2 regions of the Arthrobacter sp. Y3221157 genome follow, and region 1 is predicted to be linked to the other one. Evidence: predicted binding sites of a transcription regulator. Region 1 holds the regulator's gene; the other holds the start of a gene.

The links. Region 1 encodes HspR, which represses chaperone genes until heat shock. Its sites were predicted from a motif close to AAGTTGAGTCNNNNNGACTCAACTT; they were not measured.
Region 2: the regulator HspR is predicted to act here: its motif matches at 1,205-1,229, upstream of clpB (ATP-dependent chaperone ClpB).

The regions. Positions count from the first base shown of each region.
Region 1 covers NZ_JBNHFD010000091.1:1,907-8,891, reverse strand. Annotated here, with positions in the region: gene AC5RTT_RS17300 (helix-turn-helix transcriptional regulator) at 1-959, shown strand, start outside; gene dnaK (molecular chaperone DnaK) at 1,082-2,944, shown strand; gene AC5RTT_RS17290 (nucleotide exchange factor GrpE) at 2,948-3,628, shown strand; gene AC5RTT_RS17285 (DnaJ C-terminal domain-containing protein) at 3,882-4,853, shown strand; gene AC5RTT_RS17280 (heat shock protein transcriptional repressor HspR) at 4,869-5,294, shown strand; gene AC5RTT_RS17275 (hypothetical protein) at 5,463-5,849, shown strand; gene AC5RTT_RS17270 (aldehyde dehydrogenase family protein) at 5,919-6,985, opposite strand, start outside.
Region 2 covers NZ_JBNHFD010000041.1:23,738-30,722, reverse strand. Annotated here, with positions in the region: partial or broken gene AC5RTT_RS12035 (TOBE domain-containing protein) at 1-632, shown strand, start outside; gene AC5RTT_RS12030 (hypothetical protein) at 718-1,101, opposite strand; gene clpB (ATP-dependent chaperone ClpB) at 1,257-3,899, shown strand; gene AC5RTT_RS12020 (septum formation family protein) at 3,967-4,671, opposite strand; gene AC5RTT_RS12015 (DUF3073 domain-containing protein) at 4,948-5,181, shown strand; gene AC5RTT_RS12010 (hypothetical protein) at 5,492-5,791, opposite strand; gene AC5RTT_RS12005 (VOC family protein) at 6,153-6,926, shown strand; gene purM (phosphoribosylformylglycinamidine cyclo-ligase) at 6,970-6,985, opposite strand, start outside.

The DNA.
Region 1 (6,985 bases):
TCGTTGCGCAGGCGGTGCCCTCGGCGGCAGGCGCAGCGGCGACGCCCACCTGGTACTCCCTGGACCCCCGCTCGCTGCTGATCAACGGCGTGTACGGGCCCGACTGCACGCTGGACGGTGCCGCCCAGATGCGCTGGGAATATCTCGACGACGATGTGAACAAGTCGGTTGAGGTTGCACGGAACCCGGCCGGCGTCCAGACCCTCGCCGACGTTACCGGCGGGAACCCCTGGCGCAGTGCGATCTACCGCGACTACATGCGGGACCACGATCTTGAGCAGGAGATGGTGGTGGCCCTGCGGGACGATGCTGGCCGGGTCTGGGCGACGGTGCGTCTTAACAGGCCGGCCGCCATGCCTGCCTTTGACGAGTCAGACCGGCAGTTCATGCGTTCGGTTGCGCCATTGCTGGCAGAGGGGGTCAGGCGGGGCCTGCTCGCCGGTCCCACCTCCGCCGCGCCCAGCCCCGGCTCGCCCGGGCTGGTGATCGTTGACCCGGCAGGCCTTCCGATTGCCGTGAGCGCAACTGCGCGGGAATGGCTGGCACTGTTTCCTGACGGTCCCTCGTCCGCGGGCGGCCTGCCGCTGCCCATTCACGCCGTCTCGTTCGCGACGCGGGCCGGGGGCAGCACGGCGGGGCCGCTCCATCTCCGGCTGGCCAACGGGCGATGGGCTGCCTTGTACGGCGTCGAGGCGGAGCTGGCGCAGCCCGGTTCTGCAGGTGTCATCATCGGACCGGCTGATCATGCGCACCTGGCCCCTTTGACCGCTGCGATTTTCGGACTGACCCCGCGTGAGCTGCAGGTCGCGGAGCTTGTTGTGCGAGGGCATGCCACCCAGCGGATGGCCCACTTGCTGGGCATTTCGCCCTACACCGCACAGGAACACCTGCGGCACATCTTCGGCAAGGTGGGTGTCGCGAGCCGCGGGGAACTCGTTGCTGCCCTTTTCCTTGAGTAAGCAAAGTTGAGCGTAGTCGACTCAACTCTGCTTGACATCATCGGAGCCCTGAGTAAGGTTGAGTGCAGAACGCTCAATTAGCGGGCGCCAGCAAGTTTCCAAGGAAAGAAGGAAGCAACACAATGTCACGTGCAGTAGGTATCGACCTCGGAACCACCAACTCCGTCGTCTCCGTTCTCGAAGGTGGCGAGCCCACCGTTATTGCCAACGCCGAGGGTGGCCGCACCACGCCGTCCGTGGTTGCATTCTCCAAGTCCGGCGAAGTCCTGGTTGGCGAAATCGCAAAGCGCCAGGCGGTCAACAACATCGAACGCACCATCTCGTCGGTCAAGCGCCACATGGGCACCGACTGGACCAAGGCGATCGATGAGAAGAAGTACACGCCGCAGGAAATCTCCGCGCGTATCCTCATGAAGCTGAAGAACGACGCCGAGTCCTACCTGGGCGAAAAGGTCACCGACGCTGTGATCACCGTTCCCGCCTACTTCAACGACGCCGAGCGCCAGGCCACCAAGGAAGCCGGCGAAATCGCCGGCCTCAACGTCCTGCGCATCGTCAACGAGCCCACCGCCGCGGCCCTCGCCTACGGCCTGGACAAGGGCAAGGAAGACGAACTCATCCTGGTCTTCGACCTCGGTGGCGGTACGTTTGACGTCTCCCTGCTGGAAGTCGGCAAGGACGAAGACAACTTCTCCACCATCCAGGTCCGCGCCACCGCCGGCGACAACCGCCTCGGCGGCGACGACTGGGACCAGCGCGTGGTTGACTACCTGCTGAACCAGCTCAAGGTCAAGGGCATCGACCTCTCCAAGGACAAGATCGCCCTGCAGCGCCTCCGCGAAGCTGCCGAGCAGGCCAAGAAGGAACTGTCCTCCTCCACCAGCACCAACGTCTCCCTCCAGTACCTGTCCGTCACCCCCGACGGCCCGGTCCACCTGGATGAGCAGCTGACCCGCGCCAAGTTCCAGGACCTCACCAAGGACCTGCTGGAGCGCACCAAGAAGCCGTTCCACGACGTCATCAAGGAAGCCGGCATAAAGCTGACCGACATCAACCACATCGTGCTGGTCGGTGGCTCCACCCGTATGCCGGCTGTCTACGAACTGGTCAAGGAACTGGCGGGCGGCAAGGAACCGAACAAGGGTGTCAACCCGGACGAGGTCGTGGCCGTTGGTGCAGCCCTGCAGGCCGGTGTGCTGAAGGGTGAGCGCAAGGACGTCCTCCTGATCGACGTCACCCCGCTGTCCCTCGGCATCGAAACCAAGGGTGGCGTGATGACGCACCTGATCGAGCGCAACACCGCCATCCCCACCAAGCGGTCCGAGACCTTCACCACGGCAGACGACAACCAGCCGTCCGTGGCCATCCAGGTCTTCCAGGGCGAGCGTGAGTTCACCCGCGACAACAAGCCGCTGGGCACCTTCGAACTGACCGGCATCGCCCCAGCACCGCGCGGCATCCCGCAGATCGAGGTCACCTTCGACATCGACGCGAACGGCATCGTCCACGTCTCCGCGAAGGACAAGGGCACCGGCAAGGAACAGTCCATGACCATCACCGGCGGCACCGCGCTCTCCAAGGAAGACATCGACCGCATGGTCCGTGACGCCGAGGAGCACGCAGCCGAGGACAAGGCCCGCCGCGAGGCCACCGACACCCGCAACACGGCCGAGCAGCTCGCCTACTCCGTGGACAAGCTCATCGCCGACAACGCGGACAAGCTCCCGGAAGAGGTCAAGACCGAGGTCCAGACCGACGTCGACGACCTCAAGAAGGCCCTCGAAGGCACCGACGATGCCGCTGTGAAGGCTGCGTTCGAGAAGCTGCAGGCTTCCCAGACCAAGCTCGGCGAGGCCATCTACTCCCAGGCCGGTTCGCCCAACGGCGCCACCGGTGCCGCAGGAGCAGCAGGTCCGGAAGGGTCCAAGGCCGACGAGGACATCGTCGACGCCGAGATCATCGACGAAGACGAAGCGAAGAAGTAAACCATGCCGCACCACGGTAACGAGGAAGAGCACAACTCATCCGCGGGCCAGCAGGGCGGCGCCTCCGAACCGGTCATCCGGGACAACCGCAAGGTTGACCCGGTGACCGGCCAGGCACGGCACCCCGAGGGCAGCCAGTCCGCCCCCGAAGCCGGCGCCCAGGATTCCGACGGCGACGCACTGGCCCAGGCGGAGGAAATCCTCAACGGCATTGAGGTGCCCGCCGAGGAATCCGTGGCCCAGGGGGTTTCGGCAGGCTCAGCCGGCAACGCGGAGGCGGTCGAACTGAAGAACGACCTCCTCCGCCTGCAGGCCGAGTATGTCAACTACCGCAAGCGCGTGGAACGCGACCGCGCCGTGGCAGGGGAGATGGCCGTCATCGGCGTCCTGAACTCCCTGCTTCCGGTCCTGGACGACGTCGACGCCGCGCGGCAGCACGGAGACCTGACCGACGGTCCCTTCGCCGCGATCGCCACGAAGCTGGAGAACGCGCTGAAGACCTACGGCCTGGTCCGCATCGACGAAACCGGCGTGGAGTTCGACCCCACCATCCACGAGGCCCTGATCCAGCAGCCCGGCGAGGACATCGAGGTTGACACCGTCAGCCAGGTGCTCCGGTCTGGCTACAAGTCAGGAGAACGCGTCCTCCGCGCAGCCCAGGTCATCGTCGCGGTCCCGGCGTAGTCGGGGTACTTCCGGCGCTACGCCGGGACCGCGCCGAACGGATAAGGGGCCCTCGGCCAGATCCTTACGTGCCACTCCCGGGCCCCCTCATCCGTCCGTCGCTCAGCGTTCGTCTCGCCTAAGGTGGGAGCAAGCGAAGCGCAGCTGGATAGGGGGCCGCGGCGTGGCGGGCACCGCGGAGCGGGCACGGCCCCCTATCCAGCGGAGCGTTGCCCGGCCGCGCACGTAGGTTTGAACAAGAAAGGAAACGCCATTGGCTAGCCAGGATTGGGTGGACAAGGACTTTTATAAGATCCTTGGTGTTGCCAAGGACGCTTCCGACGCCGATATCAAGAAGGCTTACCGGAAGCTGGCCCGAGAGCACCACCCTGATACCAACTCGGGGAACACCGCTTCCGAGAAGAAGTTCAAGGACATCTCCGAGGCGTACTCGGTGCTGTCCGATCCCGAGGAACGCCAGCAGTATGACGCCATCCGTGCCATGGGTGGCGGTGCCCGGTTTGCTCCGGGCAGCGCCGGCGCGGGCAACGGCGGGTTTGAGGACCTGTTCGGCGGCCTCTTCACCGGCAACACGGGACGGCATGCGGGCGGGTTCAACCCCTCCGCCGGCGGGATTCCGCCCGAGTTCGCCGACCTTTTTGGTGGCGGCTTCGGCCAGACCGGCTTCCAGCGGACCCCGCAGAAGGGCGCGGACCGTACCGCCTCCACCAGCATTTCCTTCGCCGGTTCCATCCGCGGCACCACCATCGGCCTGCGGGAACCCGGCGGTGAAGTGATCGACGTCCGGGTTCCGGCCGGTATCAAGGACGGCCAGAAGGTGCGCGTGCGCGGCAAGGGCCAGCCCGGTGCCGCCGGCAACGGCGACCTGGTGGTGTCCGTCTCGGTCCAGCCGCACCCGTTTTACACGCGCGACGGCGACAACCTGCGGATCCACGTCCCCGTCACCTTCCCGGAAGCTGCGCTTGGCGCCGACATCGAGGTGCCCACCATCGACGGCGACAAGGTGCGGGTCCGTGTTCCGGCCGGGACGCCGTCGGGCCGTACCCTGCGGGTGAAGGGCAAAGGCGTGAAGACCTCGAAGGTGACCGGCGACCTGCTGGTGACCATCGACGTCGCGGTACCGAAGAACCTGAATAAGGAAGCCGAAGCCGCGGTCAAGGCCTTTGCCGACGCCACAGCCGGTGCGGACGTCCGCGAGGGCCTGGCCGCCAAGGCCCGGCTCTAGCAGCGGAGGTGTTCGGTGGACATCAATGCGGACCAGCCCATCTTCGTGATTTCGGTGGCGGCCGAGCTGGCGGATATGCACCCGCAGACCCTGCGGCAGTACGACCGGCTGGGCATCGTCAAGCCCAGCCGCGCGCCGGGGAAGTCCCGCCGGTACTCGCAGCGGGACGTCAACATGCTGCGGGAGGTGCAGCGGCTGTCCCAGGAAGGCGTTTCGCTGGAGGGGATCAAGCGCATCCTGGAGCTCGAAAACCAGGTAGCCGCCCTGCAACGGCGCGTCTCTGAACTGACTGAGGAACTGGGCCGCCGGCCGCAGCCGTTCGACTCCCGCATTTTCGCCGCCGGCGCCGCCGGGGACGTGGTGACCCTGGCACGCGGCCAGCGCCCCAGGCCCAGGTCGCAGGCCGTGGTGCTGTGGCGGCCGCGGGCCATCGGACAGTAGATAAGTACTAGGCTGCAGACCCGGGCCGAAATTCGAGTACCCACTACTCGTGCCCCGTCCGCCCCCGGAAACTTCAATAGAACCACCGCTGGATCAGCAGTGGTTCCTAAGTTTCTGGGGGTTTTTGATGTGTGGTTCTCAGCTTAAGGCCCGGCCGTGAGCCCGGGGATGGAGTCGGTGGCCGCGTTCAGCGGCTCGGTTCCCGGCCAGGTCCTGCTGGCCGTCGGGCAGACCATCGTGGTGGTATGCGTGTGCTTCGACATGGTGCGCGCCCTGTCGGTTCCGCGGTCGCACCGGCGGTACGTCGCCAGCACCGTGTTCCGGACCCTGGCCGTCCCGTCCATCATCGCCAACGGCCTCACCGTGCTGATCGCCCTGGTGGTGGCGTCCTGGGTGGACGTGGTCATGGGCATGTTCGTGCTGGTGGCCATCATCTTCCGGCTGCACCATGACAAGGACGAGGACAACTGGTGGAAGGGCAAGGGCAAGAAGCTGGCCCGCTGGGCCCGCCGGCAGTTGGCCGGCCGCACCTCCACCGCCCCGGCCATGGGGTAGCGGCATCACCCAAAAGCCCGGGAGCCCCGCACACCGGGTGGCATGCGGGGCTCCCGTCTCCAACGCTTCCTAGCCGTTGATGACCTGGGGAACGCCGAGGTGCTTGAGGCCTTCGACGCCGAATTCGAGGCCGTAGCCGGACTGCTTGGCGCCGCCGAAGGGGATGCGGGGGTCCACCGCGCCATGCCGGTTGATCCACACGGTGCCGGCCTGGATCCGGGTGGCCACCTCGCGGGCAGCATTGAGGTCTGAGGACCAGACCGAGGCGCCGAGGCCCACGTCGAGGGCGTTGGCCTTTTCCACTGCTTCATCAATGGTGCTGTAGCGGATGATCGGAAGGGCGGGGCCGAACTGTTCCTCGGCCACGAGCGGGTTGTCGTTGTCGATGTCCGCCACCAGGGTGGTGGGGTAGAAGTAGCCGGGCTGGTTGGGGTCCGGGTTGCCGCCCAGGAGGACGCGTGCTCCGGAAGCCTTGGCTGCCTCCACAAGGTTCGCGACGACGTCGTACTGTGCCTTGTTCTGCAGCGGGCCCAGGACGTTGTTCTCGTCCAGCCCGTTGCCCATGGGCATGGCCTTGGCCACGCTGGTGAGTTCCCCGCAGACGGCGTCGTAGATGTCGTCGTGGACGTAGAGGCGCTTGAGGGCGGCGCAGGTCTGCCCGGTGTTCAGGAACGCGCCCCAGAAGATGTCCTCGGCGATGGCCTTGGGATCGGCGTCGGGCAGGACGATGCCGGCGTCGTTGCCGCCGAGTTCCAGGGTGAGGCGCTTGACCGTGTCCGCGGAGGATTTAATGATGGCGCGGCCGGCGGCGGTGGAACCGGTGAACATGATTTTGCCGATGGCGGGGTGGTCGGTCAGCCGGGCGCCGACTTCGCGGCCGCAGGAGACCACGGAGAGGATTCCTTCGGGGAGTTCCTCGTTGAGGACTTTGACCAGGGCCAGGACGGAGAGCGGGGTGTTGCCGGACGGTTTGACGACGACGGTGTTGCCCATGCGCAGGGCGGGGGCGATCTGCCAGATGGCGATCATCATGGGCCAGTTCCAGGGGCCGATGGCCGCGACGACGCCGATGGGCTTGTAGTGCAGTTCGGCGCGGGTCTCGCCGTCGTCCACGATGGTTTCCGGTTCCAGCGGCA
Region 2 (6,985 bases), on a different contig from region 1:
GGGTTGCCGTGGCACGCGCTCTCGCCGCCGAACCCGCCCTCCTCCTGCTGGACGAACCGCTGGCCGCGCTGGACATCCACTCCGCCCCGATGCTGCGCCGCATGCTGAAACGGGTCCTTGCCGGCCGGCAGGCCATCATCGTCACGCACGATGTCCTGGACGCGCTGATGCTCGCGGACCGGGTGGCCATCCTGGAAGGCGGCCGCATCGTGGAGGAAGGCCCCACGCGGCAGGTGCTCGAACGGCCCAGGAGCTCCTTCGCGGCCGGCCTGGCCGGGCTGAACTTCGTGCCGGGCACGCTGACGGGCAATGGGGTCAGGACCAGCCAGGGCCGGGAGGTTTACGGGCACCTGGAGGACGCCGGCCAGGTGCGGGGGACCGGCCGGCCCGGCGTGGCTGTGTTTCCGCCGTCGGCCGTGTCGGTGTTCGTGACCGACGCGCACGGCAGCCCCCGCAACTACTTTGCCGTCGCCATCACTGACCTGGAGCCCCATGGCGACCAGGTCAGGGTCCGGGCCGGTGGAATGGCGGCGGACATCACGCCCGCTGCCTCGGCGGACCTGGGGCTGGTTCCCGGCATGACGGTGCACTTCGTGGTCAAGGCAGCCGAGGTGTCCGTCTACGAGGCCTGAGTATTTGTCCAGATATGGCGACTTCCAAAGGCTGAAAGCAGCCGTATCTGGACAAAAACTCTCTAGAGTGGGGAGCCAGGCCGGGCTACATGCCCGGCAGGTCCAGGGACTCGTACACCTGGATGCTGGCCCCCGGCATCATGAGGTGCGGGTGGCCGTCCAGCAGGGCTTCGGCTCCGGCGAGGTCCTCGGCCTGCAGGATGCCGTAGCCCGCCACCCCGGTGGTGGCTTCAGAGGACCCTGTGGAAGTGATTTCCTTGCCGGTGCCGAGCGGATTGCCCATGTCCACGATGCCGTCGCCCGCGCGCCCGGCCCACTCCATCCAGGCCTTCATGCCTTCCTGTGCAGCTTCGGGCGTGCTCTCGGCCATCTGGGCCTGGGCCGACTGCGGGGCGATATAGAGAACAACAAACTTCTTCATGTCCTGTCCCGTCTCGAGTGCGCCGGCGGAACCGTCCTCCCCGGTCACACGCCCGATCCTAGGGGCACCATGCTTCCCAAGGGAACAGCGGAACCGAATTGCGCTGCGGGAAAACTGATGGCCGCAACAGGAAATAAACTGTCCCAAAGCAAAGTTGAGCGTAGTACACTCAACCTGAAAACTGCCCCTGAAAGGAGCTCTCTTTGGACGTCAAATTCACTACCAAGAGCCAGGAGGCTCTTTCGGCTGCGGCCATGAACGCCTCCACGGCAGGCAACCCGCAGGTGGAGCCCGCGCATCTGCTCAAGGCGCTGATGGACCAGCGCGAAGGTGTTGCCGTTGCGTTGCTGCGCGCCACCGGTGCTGACCCGGACGCGGTCAGCGTCCAGGCCAGTAGCGCCATCAAGGCGCTGCCCGCCACCTCCGGCGGTTCCAGCCAGCAGGCGCAGCTCTCCCGCCCTGCCCTGCAGGCCATCCAGAACGCCAAGGAGGAAGCCGACCGGCTGGGCGACACGTTCGTCTCCACCGAGGTCCTCCTCCTGGGCCTTGCGGGCGGAAACGACGCAGCAGCCCGGGTGCTGCGCGACGCCGGTGCCTCCCGTGAGGCGCTGCTCGCCGCCCTGCCGGGTGTCCGCGGCGACCGCAAGGTGGACAGCCCGGACCCGGAGAACACTTTCCAGGCACTTGAGAAGTACGGCGCGGACCTCACGGCCATGGCCCGTGCCGGCAAGCTGGACCCGGTGATTGGCCGCGACTCCGAAATCCGGCGCGTGGTCCAGGTCCTGAGCCGCCGGACCAAGAACAACCCTGTGCTGATCGGTGAACCCGGGGTGGGCAAGACCGCCGTCGTGGAAGGGCTGGCGCAGCGGATGGTGGCGGGCGACGTCCCGGAAAGCCTGCGCGGCAAGACGCTGATCTCGCTGGACCTTGGCTCCATGGTTGCCGGTGCGAAGTACCGCGGCGAATTCGAAGAGCGGCTGAAGGCGGTCCTCGAGGAGATCAAGGGCTCCGAGGGCCAGATCGTCACCTTCATCGATGAGATCCACACCGTTGTCGGTGCCGGTGCCACCGGTGATTCCTCCATGGACGCGGGCAACATGCTCAAGCCCATGCTGGCCCGCGGTGAGCTGCGGCTGATCGGTGCCACCACCCTGGATGAGTACCGCGAAAACATCGAGAAGGATGCCGCACTCGAGCGCCGGTTCCAGCAGGTCTATGTTGGCGAGCCCAGCGTGGAAGACACCATCGGTATCCTCCGCGGCCTGAAGGAGCGCTACGAGGCGCACCACAAGGTCTCCATCGCGGACTCCGCCCTGGTGGCCGCAGCCACGCTGTCCAACCGCTACATCTCGGGACGCCAACTGCCGGACAAGGCCATTGACCTGGTGGACGAGGCCGCGTCCCGGCTGCGCATGGAAATTGACTCCGCCCCGGAGGAGATCGACCAGCTCCGGCGCCAGGTTGACCGGCTCACCATGGAGGAGCTCGCCCTGGAAGGCGAAACCGATGTTGCCTCCGTAGAACGCCTTGCGGCGCTCCGTGCGGACAAGGCGGACAAGGAAGAGGAGCTCGCCGCCCTGAACGCCCGCTGGGAAGCGGAAAAGGCAGGACTTAACCGGGTGGGTGACCTTAAAGCGAAGCTGGACGAACTCCGCAGTGCGGCTGACAAGGCCTACCGCGAAGGTGACCTGGAGACGACGTCGCGCATTCAGTACGGCGAAATCCCAGCCTTGGAGCGCGAGCTGAACGCCGCCGCGGAAGCCGAAGCTGCCGTCGCGGACAAGTCCGGACAGATGGTGGCCGAGGAAGTGACGGCCGAGGACATCGCCGAGGTGATTTCCGCCTGGACCGGCATCCCGGCGGGCCGCATGCTGCAGGGCGAAAGCCAGAAGCTGCTGCACATGGAGGAGGAGCTGGGCAGGCGGCTGATCGGCCAGGCCAAGGCCGTTGCAGCGGTGTCCGACGCCGTCCGGCGTGCCCGGGCCGGCATCAGCGACCCCAACCGGCCCACCGGCTCGTTCCTCTTCCTCGGTCCCACCGGCGTGGGCAAGACTGAACTGGCCAAGGCCCTGGCTGACTTCCTGTTCGACGACGAACGCGCCATGGTGCGCATCGACATGTCCGAGTACGGCGAGAAGCACTCCGTGGCACGGCTTGTGGGTGCGCCTCCGGGCTACGTGGGCTACGAGGAAGGCGGCCAGCTGACCGAGGCAGTGCGCCGCCGGCCGTACTCGGTGGTGCTGCTGGACGAGGTGGAGAAGGCCCACCCCGAAGTCTTCGACATCCTCCTGCAGGTGCTCGACGACGGCCGGCTCACCGATGGGCAGGGCCGTACCGTGGACTTCCGCAACGTCATTTTGGTGCTGACGTCCAACCTGGGGAGCCAGTTCCTGGTGGACCAGTCCCTGGCTGCCGAAGCCAAGCGGAACGCCGTCATGGCCACGGTCAATGCGTCCTTCAAGCCGGAGTTCCTGAACCGGCTGGATGAGGTGGTGCTGTTCGACGCGCTCAGTGTGGAGGAACTCTCGCGGATCGTGGACCTGCACGTTGCCGAACTGGGGCGCCGCCTGCACGAACGCAGGCTGAGCCTGGACGTCACCGACGCCGCCAAGGAGTGGCTCGCTATTTCCGGTTTCGACCCCGCCTACGGCGCCCGTCCGCTCCGCCGGCTGGTGCAGCGCGAGATCGGCGACCGGCTGGCCAAGGCCATCCTGGCCGGCGACATCAGCGACGGCGACACGGTGCTGGTGGATACCGCGGCCGACGCCGTAGAACCCTCCAGCGATGACGTCGACACGCTGACCGGTGCCCTGACTTCGGGCCTGTCCGTGCGGCGGAAGGGCTAACGGCTCCCACAGGCCCGGCTAAGCCGGGCCTGGCATAGGCAGGCGTGCTGCCGTGGCGGTGTTTCCGCTAGGGCAGCACGCTTGCGTTAATGACGTTGCCGCCGGGAGCGGTCACGTAGCAGTCCACCCTCCGGTCCCCGGAATCCCAGCTGGTGTTGCTCGGGAAGCTGCGCTGGAAGTTGAGCTGGTATTCATTGGCTGCAGGACCCAGCTTCGCTGCCTGGCATGCTTCCAGCGCCTTGGCCTTAAGTGTTTCGGCGCCGGGATAGTCCTCGGAATCCGGGTAGCGGAAGACAGCCACCAGCTGGGCGGAATGGGCGGCATCGCAGGGCACCACCTTGGAAGCCAGGGCTTCGGGGTCGAAGTCGGCAAAGCAATCGCCCAGCGCATACTCGCCGGGCTGGACGCCCTCACGCGGCAGGGGCAGCGGAGTTGCCCGCGGTGTGACGCTTGTCTCGAGGACGCCGGAATTGCCTCCGGCCTCTTCCGGGCCTGCACCGGAGTTCAGCCACATGGCGAGCCATACCAGGCCGCCGACCACCGCCAGGAGCACGACGGCGAACAGCACCTTCCACAGCGTCCGCTGCCTTGCCGGCGACATCTTGGGAGACGGTTGCGGTTCGGGCTCGGGCAGGGGCTGGGACCAAGCGACGGATGCCGGCGGCGGGGCGGACGCCGGGTTGGAGGGGGGTGCAGTGCTCTGGGCGGGAACCTTGGGGAGCCCGGCTGTGGGTGGCGAGGCGGGCTTCGGCGGGACGTCCTGGTTGTTCACGTGGGTGCATCCTCCTGCGGTCTGTCCGGGGTGGGCAGCCGGTCAGCCATCCAGTTTTCGGCAGTTGTTTAAGCGACTCTACCGAAGAAAAAAGCTGGAAACTCGCGGGCCGGGCGGGGGAATGGGAGCGCGGCGCGCGGTAGGGGGCCCTGGCTGGCAAGCAGGGGCCGCCGAAAGCATGTAATCTAGGTGTACGACAAATTGACCAAACATTCCGGGGCCTCACCATCGCCAAAGGTGACCACCTCCGGTCCAAGTACAAAAGGGGGTCACGCCATGGGGCGCGGCCGTCAAAAGGCAAAAGCTACTAAGCAGGCTCGGGATATCAAGTACTACTCCCCGAACACTGACTACTCGGCACTTCAGCGTGAGCTGACGGGCCCAAGCAGTCGTGCCACGAGCCATTACGCGAATGAACCGGTTGAGCCGGACTATTCGGCGTATGTGGATAAGTACGCGGATGATTTGGAAGAAGACGACGACGAGGTAGACACCCGTCGCATCGGCTAGTTGTCGCAAGCTGCCAGGACTTCAAGAGGGCAGCCCTGTGACGCCGCAGCACTAACGGAAACAGCACCTTATCCTGCCGTGCCGACCGGCGAAGCGCTTCTTTTTCGGAACCCGTATCCCGGCGGATACAGGTCCCGACATCACTTCGGAAGCCCGTTGCCTACACTCCTTGAGTGTGGGCAGCGGGCTTTTGCTGGCTCTCTCCGTAACCTTCGGGCTGCTGAATTTGCTATGGAAACGAGCGCCCCGCCCACCTTTCGGTGGCCGGGGCATACTCTGCTACTTCAAATACCAGTGAACAGCTGTGGGGCTAGTTGTCACTGATCGTGACGTCGTTCTTCTGGCCCTTCTGGTCGCAAACCACACGTTCCTGGCCACTTGCATCGACCTGGGTGGCGAGTACCACAACTGGGCCGACCTTTACGCCACAGATCTGGGCCGCGACGTTAGCCGCGACGGCGATGTTGACGTCGTTGAGGATCTCAACGTTTCCCACATTCACATTGACCAAGCCATCCTGGTCGACAATCTGCGGTTGGGCCTGGGCCGGGGCACCTATGGCGCCTACAAGGAAAAGTGATCCTGCTGCTGCTGCTGTGATTTTGCGCATTATGGACATTTTGTTGCTCCCTGATTATGACCGCTCTCCCCAAGTCATTACGATCTGCTGAATCGCGCCCAAGGCGTGTCAACATCGTGCAGAAGACGGTCGCTTTTGTACTTTCTTAGTATTCGCCAGTGGCGATAGGAAGCAGCCGGAAGTTCGGCATGCCGGCGCTTATCCGCCCGATCAAGGGCCAGCCTTGCTGGCCTAGAGAAGAACCCCCATACCGACTCCGGTACTGCAGTTCCATAGCTATCAGCCTAACGCTAAGCATACTTACATTCAAGAGACGGGAGTGGGCTGTCTCACTTTCGGGCCACGGACGCCTGCGCTTGGCACCAAGGGAACCCCGTGTAGCGTTGACGCCATGCCCACAGTTGACCGGTACCAGGACGGCGAACCGTGCTGGGCCGACCTCCAGACACCTGATGTTGCAGCAGCCAAAGATTTCTACAGCCGGGTATTCGGCTGGACGTACAGGGACTTTCCCACCCCGGATGGCCGCAGCTACTCGCGAGCGTTCGTGGGTGCGGACCTCGTCTCCGTCATTGCTCCGCAGAATCCCCGGCAGCAGGCCACCGGCGATCCCGCCCGGTGGAACCTGTACTTCGCAGCCTCGGATGCCGCCTCCCTGTTGCAGAATGCGGTGCACGCCGGCGGGGCGGTGGGGTTCGGACCCGAGGACGTGGGCGATTCCGGCGTCCTCGCCTTCCTGGCGCCGCCGGGCGGTGGAACCATGGGCATCTGGCAGGCCGGGAACCACCGCGGGAGCAGCCTGTCCAACGAGCCCGGTGCCCTGGCCTGGGCTGAACTGTCAACGCCCGAGCCGCAGGCCGCCGTCGGCTTCTTTCAGGAACTTTTCGGGCATGAGGTCACCGAGTACCCGCAGGACGACGGCGCGAGCTACAGCGCCCTGATGGCCGGGGGCAGGGAAGTGGCTGGCGTCCTCCCTGCCGGGCAAGGAGCGGCGGCCGAATGGCACATCTACTTTGCAGTGGCGGACCTTCGGGCGGCCGTCGATGCTGCGCTGGATGCAGGCGGCCAGGTCCTGGTGGAGCCGGCGGATGATCCCGTCGACGGGCCGGCCACCATCCGCGATCCGCAGGGCGGTGTCCTGAGCCTGGTCCAGGTTTCCGGTTAAACAAAGAGGGCTTGCCACCGCAGTGGGAAGCCCTCTCTGGATGTCAGGCGTAGGCGTTG